2 linked regions of the Anatilimnocola floriformis genome follow. The protein of the gene in region 2 binds, or shares a complex with, the protein of the main gene of each other region. Links are inferred from orthologs where the notes say so. Each region holds a gene or a part of one and is shown on either strand. Other genes may lie near its edges. The genes, in order: lpdA and M9Q49_RS01125.

What was found.
Region 1: the proteins of M9Q49_RS01125 (region 2) and lpdA are in contact, whole or in part, in a crystal structure (PDB 1EBD), measured with the Geobacillus stearothermophilus proteins. The link is inferred for Anatilimnocola floriformis from one-to-one orthologs. Residues at the interface, in WP_033016211.1 of Geobacillus stearothermophilus: Ile130, Ala131, Met132, Pro133, Arg136, Arg140, Glu141, Asn155, Arg157; in WP_049624544.1 of Geobacillus stearothermophilus: Pro340, Ser341, Asp344, Tyr345, Arg403, Asp406, Val408, Glu431, Ala432, Gly433, Asp438.

What each region holds. Positions count from the first base shown.
Region 1 is NZ_JAMLFW010000001.1:6,051,199-6,054,453, reverse strand. Bases 14-2,952 are described here. They hold lpdA (dihydrolipoyl dehydrogenase), read left to right. Parts: upstream 14-713; coding sequence 714-2,192; downstream 2,193-2,952. Other genes in these bases: M9Q49_RS24050 (hypothetical protein), read left to right, coding at 2,892-2,952; M9Q49_RS24055 (hypothetical protein), read left to right, coding at 2,348-2,812; rpsD (30S ribosomal protein S4), read left to right, coding at 14-544. Outside these bases: more of rpsD, read left to right, coding at 1-13; more of M9Q49_RS24050, read left to right, coding at 2,953-3,255. UniProt on the Escherichia coli protein: Lipoamide dehydrogenase is a component of the glycine cleavage system as well as of the alpha-ketoacid dehydrogenase complexes.
Region 2 is NZ_JAMLFW010000001.1:288,516-291,800, reverse strand. The notes cover bases 315-3,283. They hold M9Q49_RS01125 (2-oxo acid dehydrogenase subunit E2), read right to left. Parts: upstream 2,497-3,283; coding sequence 1,132-2,496; downstream 315-1,131. Other genes in these bases: aceE (pyruvate dehydrogenase (acetyl-transferring), homodimeric type), read right to left, coding at 2,647-3,283; M9Q49_RS01130 (CPBP family intramembrane glutamic endopeptidase), read left to right, coding at 748-1,128; M9Q49_RS01135 (hypothetical protein), read left to right, coding at 515-769; M9Q49_RS01140 (RING finger protein), read left to right, coding at 315-457. Outside these bases: more of M9Q49_RS01140, read left to right, coding at 1-314; more of aceE, read right to left, coding at 3,284-3,285.

The sequences.
Region 1 (3,255 bases), 5.8 Mb from region 2 along the record:
AGGCGCTGTGAAGGCTCACAGCCGTCGCGAAAGCCCCCCTGGTATGCACGTGAAGGGTGGCCGCCGCTTGTCGAACTGGGGTAAAGCTTCGGCTGAGAAGCAAAAGATCAAGCATTATTACGGCCTGGGCGAACGCCAACTGCGGAAGTATTACCACATGGTGGCTGCCAAGAAGGGGAACACCGGCGAGCAGCTGCTCAGCCTGTGCGAACGCCGCTTGGACAACGTCATCCGCCGCGCCGGTTTCACCAAGACCCGCCCGCAAGCCCGCCAAGGGATTGTGCACGGCCACTTCTTTGTGAACGGCATCAAAGTGACCAGCCCGAGCTACCAGCTCCGCCAGGGCGACGTGATCACCGTCCGTAAGAAGGAACCGATCTACAACCTGTATAAGGGTGTGATCAGCGAAGGTGGCACGATGACCCCTGATTTCGTGACCTTCGACAGCGAAACGCTGCGAGCCACGGTTCTGGCTGTGCCAGGCCCGAACGATTTCAGCTTGCCCGTCGACGTGAATATCGTCGTCGAATTCCTGTCGCGCTAATTGATTGCGTGCTCGCTGCAAGAAGCCACGAGTAGAATTAGTCAGGCGGATAACGTAGGGTGGGCCCAAGCGGTACTCCGCGGGCCCACCATCTAACCATGTCAAACGTCGGTTTGGTGGGCCTGATGAGTACATTCGACCCACCCTACAACTGCGCCTAGCAACAACGATGCATACTCCCTTGGTGGTTCTCGGCGGTGGTCCCGGCGGTTACGCCGCTGCTTTCTTTGCAGCCGACGAAGGTCTGGAAGTCGTCATCGTCGAGCAGGAAGGCAAACTCGGCGGCACGTGCTTGTTGCGTGGCTGCATCCCTTCGAAGGCCCTGCTACACGTCGCCCGCGTCATCAAGGAAGTGGACGAACTGAAGAAGGATTGGGGCGTCACCTTCGGCGATGCCAAGGTCGAGATCGATACGCTCCGCGCTCGCAAAGAGAAGGTCATCTCGAGCCTCTCGGGCGGTTTGAAGCAACTCGCCAAGCGCCGCAACGTGACTGTCATCACGGCGAAGGCTTCGTTCGAAAACAGCACGACGTTGAAGCTCGAAGGGGACGATCCGTCGATTCCCGAAGATCGCACGCTGACGTTCGATCAATGCATCGTCGCGACCGGTTCGCTCCCAGCCATGCCGGCGGCGTTCGACATCGGCAGCGATCGCGTGATGGACAGCACTGGCGCTCTCGCCCTGAAGGACATTCCGGAATCGCTGCTGGTCATCGGCGGTGGTTACATCGGCCTCGAGATGGGCACGGTCTACGCCAATCTTGGTTCGAAGGTCAGCGTCGTCGAGGCTCTCGACGGCATCTTGCTCGCTGCCGATCGCGATCTGGTCAAGCCGTTGCAAAAGCACCTGACCGCGCTGTTTGAAGACCGCATTTATTTGAACACAAAAGTCGGCTCGCTCGGCCTGCGTGATAACAAGGTCGAAGTGGCCTTTGAAGGCCCCGGCAAGTTTGGCGTCGAGCGTTACGACCGCGTGCTGGTCGCTGTCGGCCGCAAGCCGAATTCGCGCGGGCTTGGTTTGGAAAACACTAAAGCAGTCGTCACGCCTCGCGGCTTTGTCGAAGTCGATAAGTCGATGCGAACTGCCGATCCGCACATCCTCGCGATTGGCGATATCGCCGGCGATCCGATGCTGGCCCACAAGGCTTCGCACGAAGCCCGCGTCGCCGTCGAAGCCGTTCTCGGCAAGCCGACGACGTTCGACAAGCAGTGCATTCCCGCGGTGGTCTTCACCGATCCCGAGTTGGCTTGGTGCGGCATCACCGAACAGGAAGCCAAACAAGCCGGCCGTGCGATCGAAGTCGCCGTTTATCCTTGGGCTGCCAGTGGCAAAGCCATCGCGCTCGGCCGGACTGAAGGTTTGACGAAGCTGATTCTCGATCCCGAGACCGAGCGCGTCCTCGGCTGCGGCATCGTCGGCCCTGGCGCCGGCGATCTCATCAGCGAAGCGGCCCTCGCCATCGAAATGGGCTGCGAAGCCCGCGACTTGGCCGAGACCGTCCACCCGCACCCGACGCTGAGCGAAACGATGATGAACGCCAGCGAAACGTTCTTCGGCACGGCGACCGAAATCTACAAGCCGAAGCGGCATAAAGAAGCGGAAGCCAAGCCCGCCGAAGGCAACTCGCCAGAAACAGCCACGCCGTAATTAAAACGCTCCTGTCCCTGCGGCAGGGGTTTAACGGCTTTTGCACTACTCGCCCGACGTTCTCAAGAAGTCAGTCGATCATGGGAACTCTCGGTGATCGCTTCCAAGTTCACGTCGAACTCGCCAACGGTGGCCGAGTTCGAGTCGTTGACACGGTGACCGGTTCGGAACGCACGCAGGTCGGCCTCGACGGTGAATTCTCCGGCGACGTCGCCTGCCGACTCGCCGCCCAGATCCTTGTTGCATCGAATTCAACGGTAAGTATTGCGCGGGTCTTCAGTGTCGATATCTATCGCGACGGCGGCTCCTATGGAATGTGCTTTTATTCGCCCGACGGCGAGTGGTTCGAGTTCTTTGTACGGGTGCAGCACTGGGATCGTCCCACCGACGCGATACGATACCACCCTCCGGTGCTCTACTTTCAATCCGTGAATAGCCGCAATGTGATCCGAAACTTTACTTGGGAAGAGGCTGACGAATTAGTGTCGGGGATTCTTCCCGAGCAAATCGTGCCCTCAATGCCTCGAGTAGAATTTGGATTGCCCGAAGATTACGAACGAACCAGGTTTTCCGAGCTTGTCGAAATAATCCGACAGCGTGGCGTACGCGCCGATCGATGACGGTCCGGGCAGTTGCAGTAGTGCTAAAGCCGGTGAACCTCCGAGGCGGGACCGGGGGCGTTTTTAATACAATACGAATATGCCGAAGAAATTGCGAGTTTGGTTGCCGGACGACTGGGCCGATATTTCGGCCGAGGATCCCGAAGGGCCGGCGACGTTCTGCTGGACGAACGAAAAATCGACCGGTGTGTTTGAACTCTCGACGGTTGAGTTCAAGCAGGATTCGGATACTGTGCCGGATGAGGAATCGCTCGTGCGCATCGCCGTTGATTTCGGCCGCGATCACGAGTGGGGCGAATTGCAAACGGCGTTCTCCGGCGAAATTCCCTTCGGCAGGTACGGCTCGGCGGTTTACAAAAACGCCAATCCCGAGGAAGGCGACTCCGACTATTGCCAGCTATGGTGCCTTTGCAATGGCCGCGACTTTTTGTTGGCAACTTTCT
Region 2 (3,285 bases):
GTTCGATGCGGCGTTCATCATTCAAGGGAGTAACGAGCGCGAGATCCGCGAGTTTCTGCGTCAAGACGTTCGTTACGCGATCATGGCGCTGGTCTGCTGCGGCACGCAGCCCCACCACGATCTGCACTTGCAGTTAGGTGGCGGCACACTGCGAGTCACCAAGCACGAGCACTTCACCAGCGAGCTGCAGCTGTCGGAATTTGCCCGCTGTTGCTTCAAGCTGATCCGGCTCATTCAAAAACCGCTGAGCGACGGCATTGAGTTCGTCGAAGGGCAAGTGCGGCCTACGATTTCCTTGCACGATACAGAATGCCAGGTCTGCGGCGATCCACTTACTGAAAACGTGGTGCAGTGCCAGAAATGTAAAACGCCGCACCATCTCGATTGCTGGCAGTACTTCGGCTCGTGCTCGGTCTATGGCTGCGGCCACAAGCGGTGTATCGTGCTCCGCAAGTAACCACTGTCGGCTTTCGCTCCGCGAAAGCACGCGTCTTTTTGAACGCCTGAGTCCAACGTGCTCCCTGCTGAAGATGCCAATCCGTCGCCGGCTCGCTTTGTGAGCCTTGCGCTAGTGCTCGAGGGTGGACTCGCTGCTGTGGCGATGGTCATTGGTTGGCTGGTAGGTTTTGATCCGTGGCACGGTCTGTGGCGGACCGATTACGACGCGAGCGCGCTCTGCCGCGACGTACTTTGGGGAGTTGCCGCCACCGGACCAGCCGTGGCCATTCTGCTGGTCGATTTCGAGCAATGGAGGCACTCGCTGATCTGAAAGATCAGGTCCGTGAGCTGCTACAGAAGTTATTGCGAGGCGCCGCCCTGTGGCAACTCCTCATCGTTGCGCTCGCGGCGGGAATTGGCGAAGAGGTGCTCTTCCGCGGCTTGATTCAAGCGGGCCTGGCCGCGCTGCTGCCGAACTCGTTCGCACTGGTCGGCAGCTTATTGATCGCGTCGGTCTTGTTCGGATTGTGCCACTATCTGAGCAACACTTACTTCGCGCTGGCGACACTCGCCGGCGCTTACTTTGGGCTGCTGATGCTCGTCAGCGGCAGTTTGCTGCCGGCGATCATCGCGCACGCGCTGTACGACTTCATCGCGCTGGCGTACTTGCTGCACGATGGCGAAGCGTAAACGCTACGGAGCGAGCAGCAACCGGCTGGGGCTCTTCAGATAATCGATCACGTCGTTGAGGAACCGCGCCGCAGCGCCGCCGTCGACGAGGCGATGATCGTACGAAATGCTCAGCGGCATCATCAAGCGGATGACGATTTCGTCGTTGACGACGACCGGCATCTTGCGAGCCCGACCAACCAGCAGGATGGCTACTTCCGGCACGTTGATGATCGGCGTGCTGTAAGTACCGCCGATCGCGCCGAGGTTGCTGATGGTGAACGTGCTCCCCTGCATGTCGGCAGCCGTAATCTTGCCGTCGCGGACGTTCTCGCTGATTGTTCCCAGGGCCCGCGCGACATCGGGAATCGACATGGTGTCGGGATGACGCAGGCTGGGGACCATCAGGCCCCGGTCAGTGTCGACCGCGATGCCGACGTTGACGTAGTCCTTGAAGATGATGTGCTCGCCATCTTCGTCGATCGAAGCGTTGATCGTGGGATGCGACTTGAGGGCCATGGCGACGGCCTTCACCACGAACGGCAGGCTCGTGAGCTTGATTCCCTTGCGAGCGTAGTCGTCCTTGCTGCTGACGCGGATCTTTTCCAGCTCGGTCACGTCGGCATCGTCGAAATTGGTAACCCGCGGGCAAGTCGTCCACGACTTGTGCATCTGGGCCGCGATGACCTTGCGGATCTTGGTCATCTTCTCGACATGGATCGGCCCGTAGTTGTCGCGAGCGCTCGAGCCGGCGTCAGTCTTGCTACTGTTCACACCCACGCCTTGGCTTTGAGCGCGGACCACGGCGAGAACATCTTCGCGCGAAATGCGACCGCCCGGACCACTGCCGGTGACGCGCGACAGATCGACGCCCACTTCGCGAGCAAAGCGACGAACAGCCGGCCCCGCGGCGACATCGCCATACTCAGCTGCTTCTTCGGCGGGAGCGATGGTGGCGACCGGCGCTTGAGCAACCGGCTGCGGCGCTGGAACGGCCTTCACGGGAGCAGGAGCAACGGGCGCTGGTTTCGCCGCGGCTGGCTGGGGAGCCGGAGCGGCAGGTTGCGGCGCTGGCTTGGCTGGCGCCGGAGCAGCCTTCGGCGCTTCAGCAGCAGGAGCCGGCTTGGCTGGCGCGGCTGAGGCACCAGCGGCGGCGCCTTCGAGCGTGAGCAGGACCGCACCGTTCTTCACGGTTTGGCCCTTCTTGATGTGTACCTTCACGACCTTGCCGGCGAAATCACTCGGCACTTGCATGGTCGCTTTGCCGGTTTCGATATCGATGATCGCCTGATCCTTGGCGATGGTGTCTCCCTCGCTGACGAGGATGTCAACGATATCTCCCGATTCCACACCTTCGCCGAGATTGGGGAGTTTGACTTCGATGGCCATGATTGTTTCGCTTCTATTCTTCGATTCGATTGATTAGCTAAGTCTTGGTGCGGCTCAGGCCCCTCACCCCAACCCTCTCCCCGGCGTACCGGGGCGAGGGAGTAATGCGAGGAGTTTCATCCCTTCCTCGCTTCAACCCTTCATCCCTACTTACGCAAAGTACGGATCGATCTTCTCGGGGTTGATCCCGAGGTCCTTAATGGCTTGAGCCGCCACGCTCTTGTCGAGGTCGCCGCGGAGGCCCAAGCGATACAGCGTGGCGAGGGTGACGCATTCGGCATCGACCTCGAAGTGCCGACGCAGGGCTTCTCGGGTTTCGCTGCGGCCCATGCCGTCGGTGCCGAGGGCGTAGTAATCGCCAGGAATCCAAGCGGCGATCTGTTCTTGCACTGCCCGGACATAATCCGACGCAGCGACGAACAGGCTTCCCTTTTCCGGCGCGAGAACTTCTTCGACATACGAAGTCCGCCGCGGCTGATCGGGATGCAGCATGTTCCAATGCTCGCAGGAGTGAGCATCGCGCCGCAACTGCGTGTAGCTGGTGACGCTCCACACGTTGCTGCTAATGCCGTACTTCTCGGCGAGGAGGTCCTGCGCCTTCAGCACATGACGAAGGATAGCGCCACCGCCGAAGAGGTTCACCTTAAGCTTGGCGCCCGGCACTTCCTTGGTCTTGAACTTGTACATGCCGCGAATGATGCCGTCTTCGACACCTTCCGGCATCGGCGGATGCGCGTAGTTCTCGTTGCCGACCATCAGGTAATAGATGGCCGTCTCGCCGTCCTGATA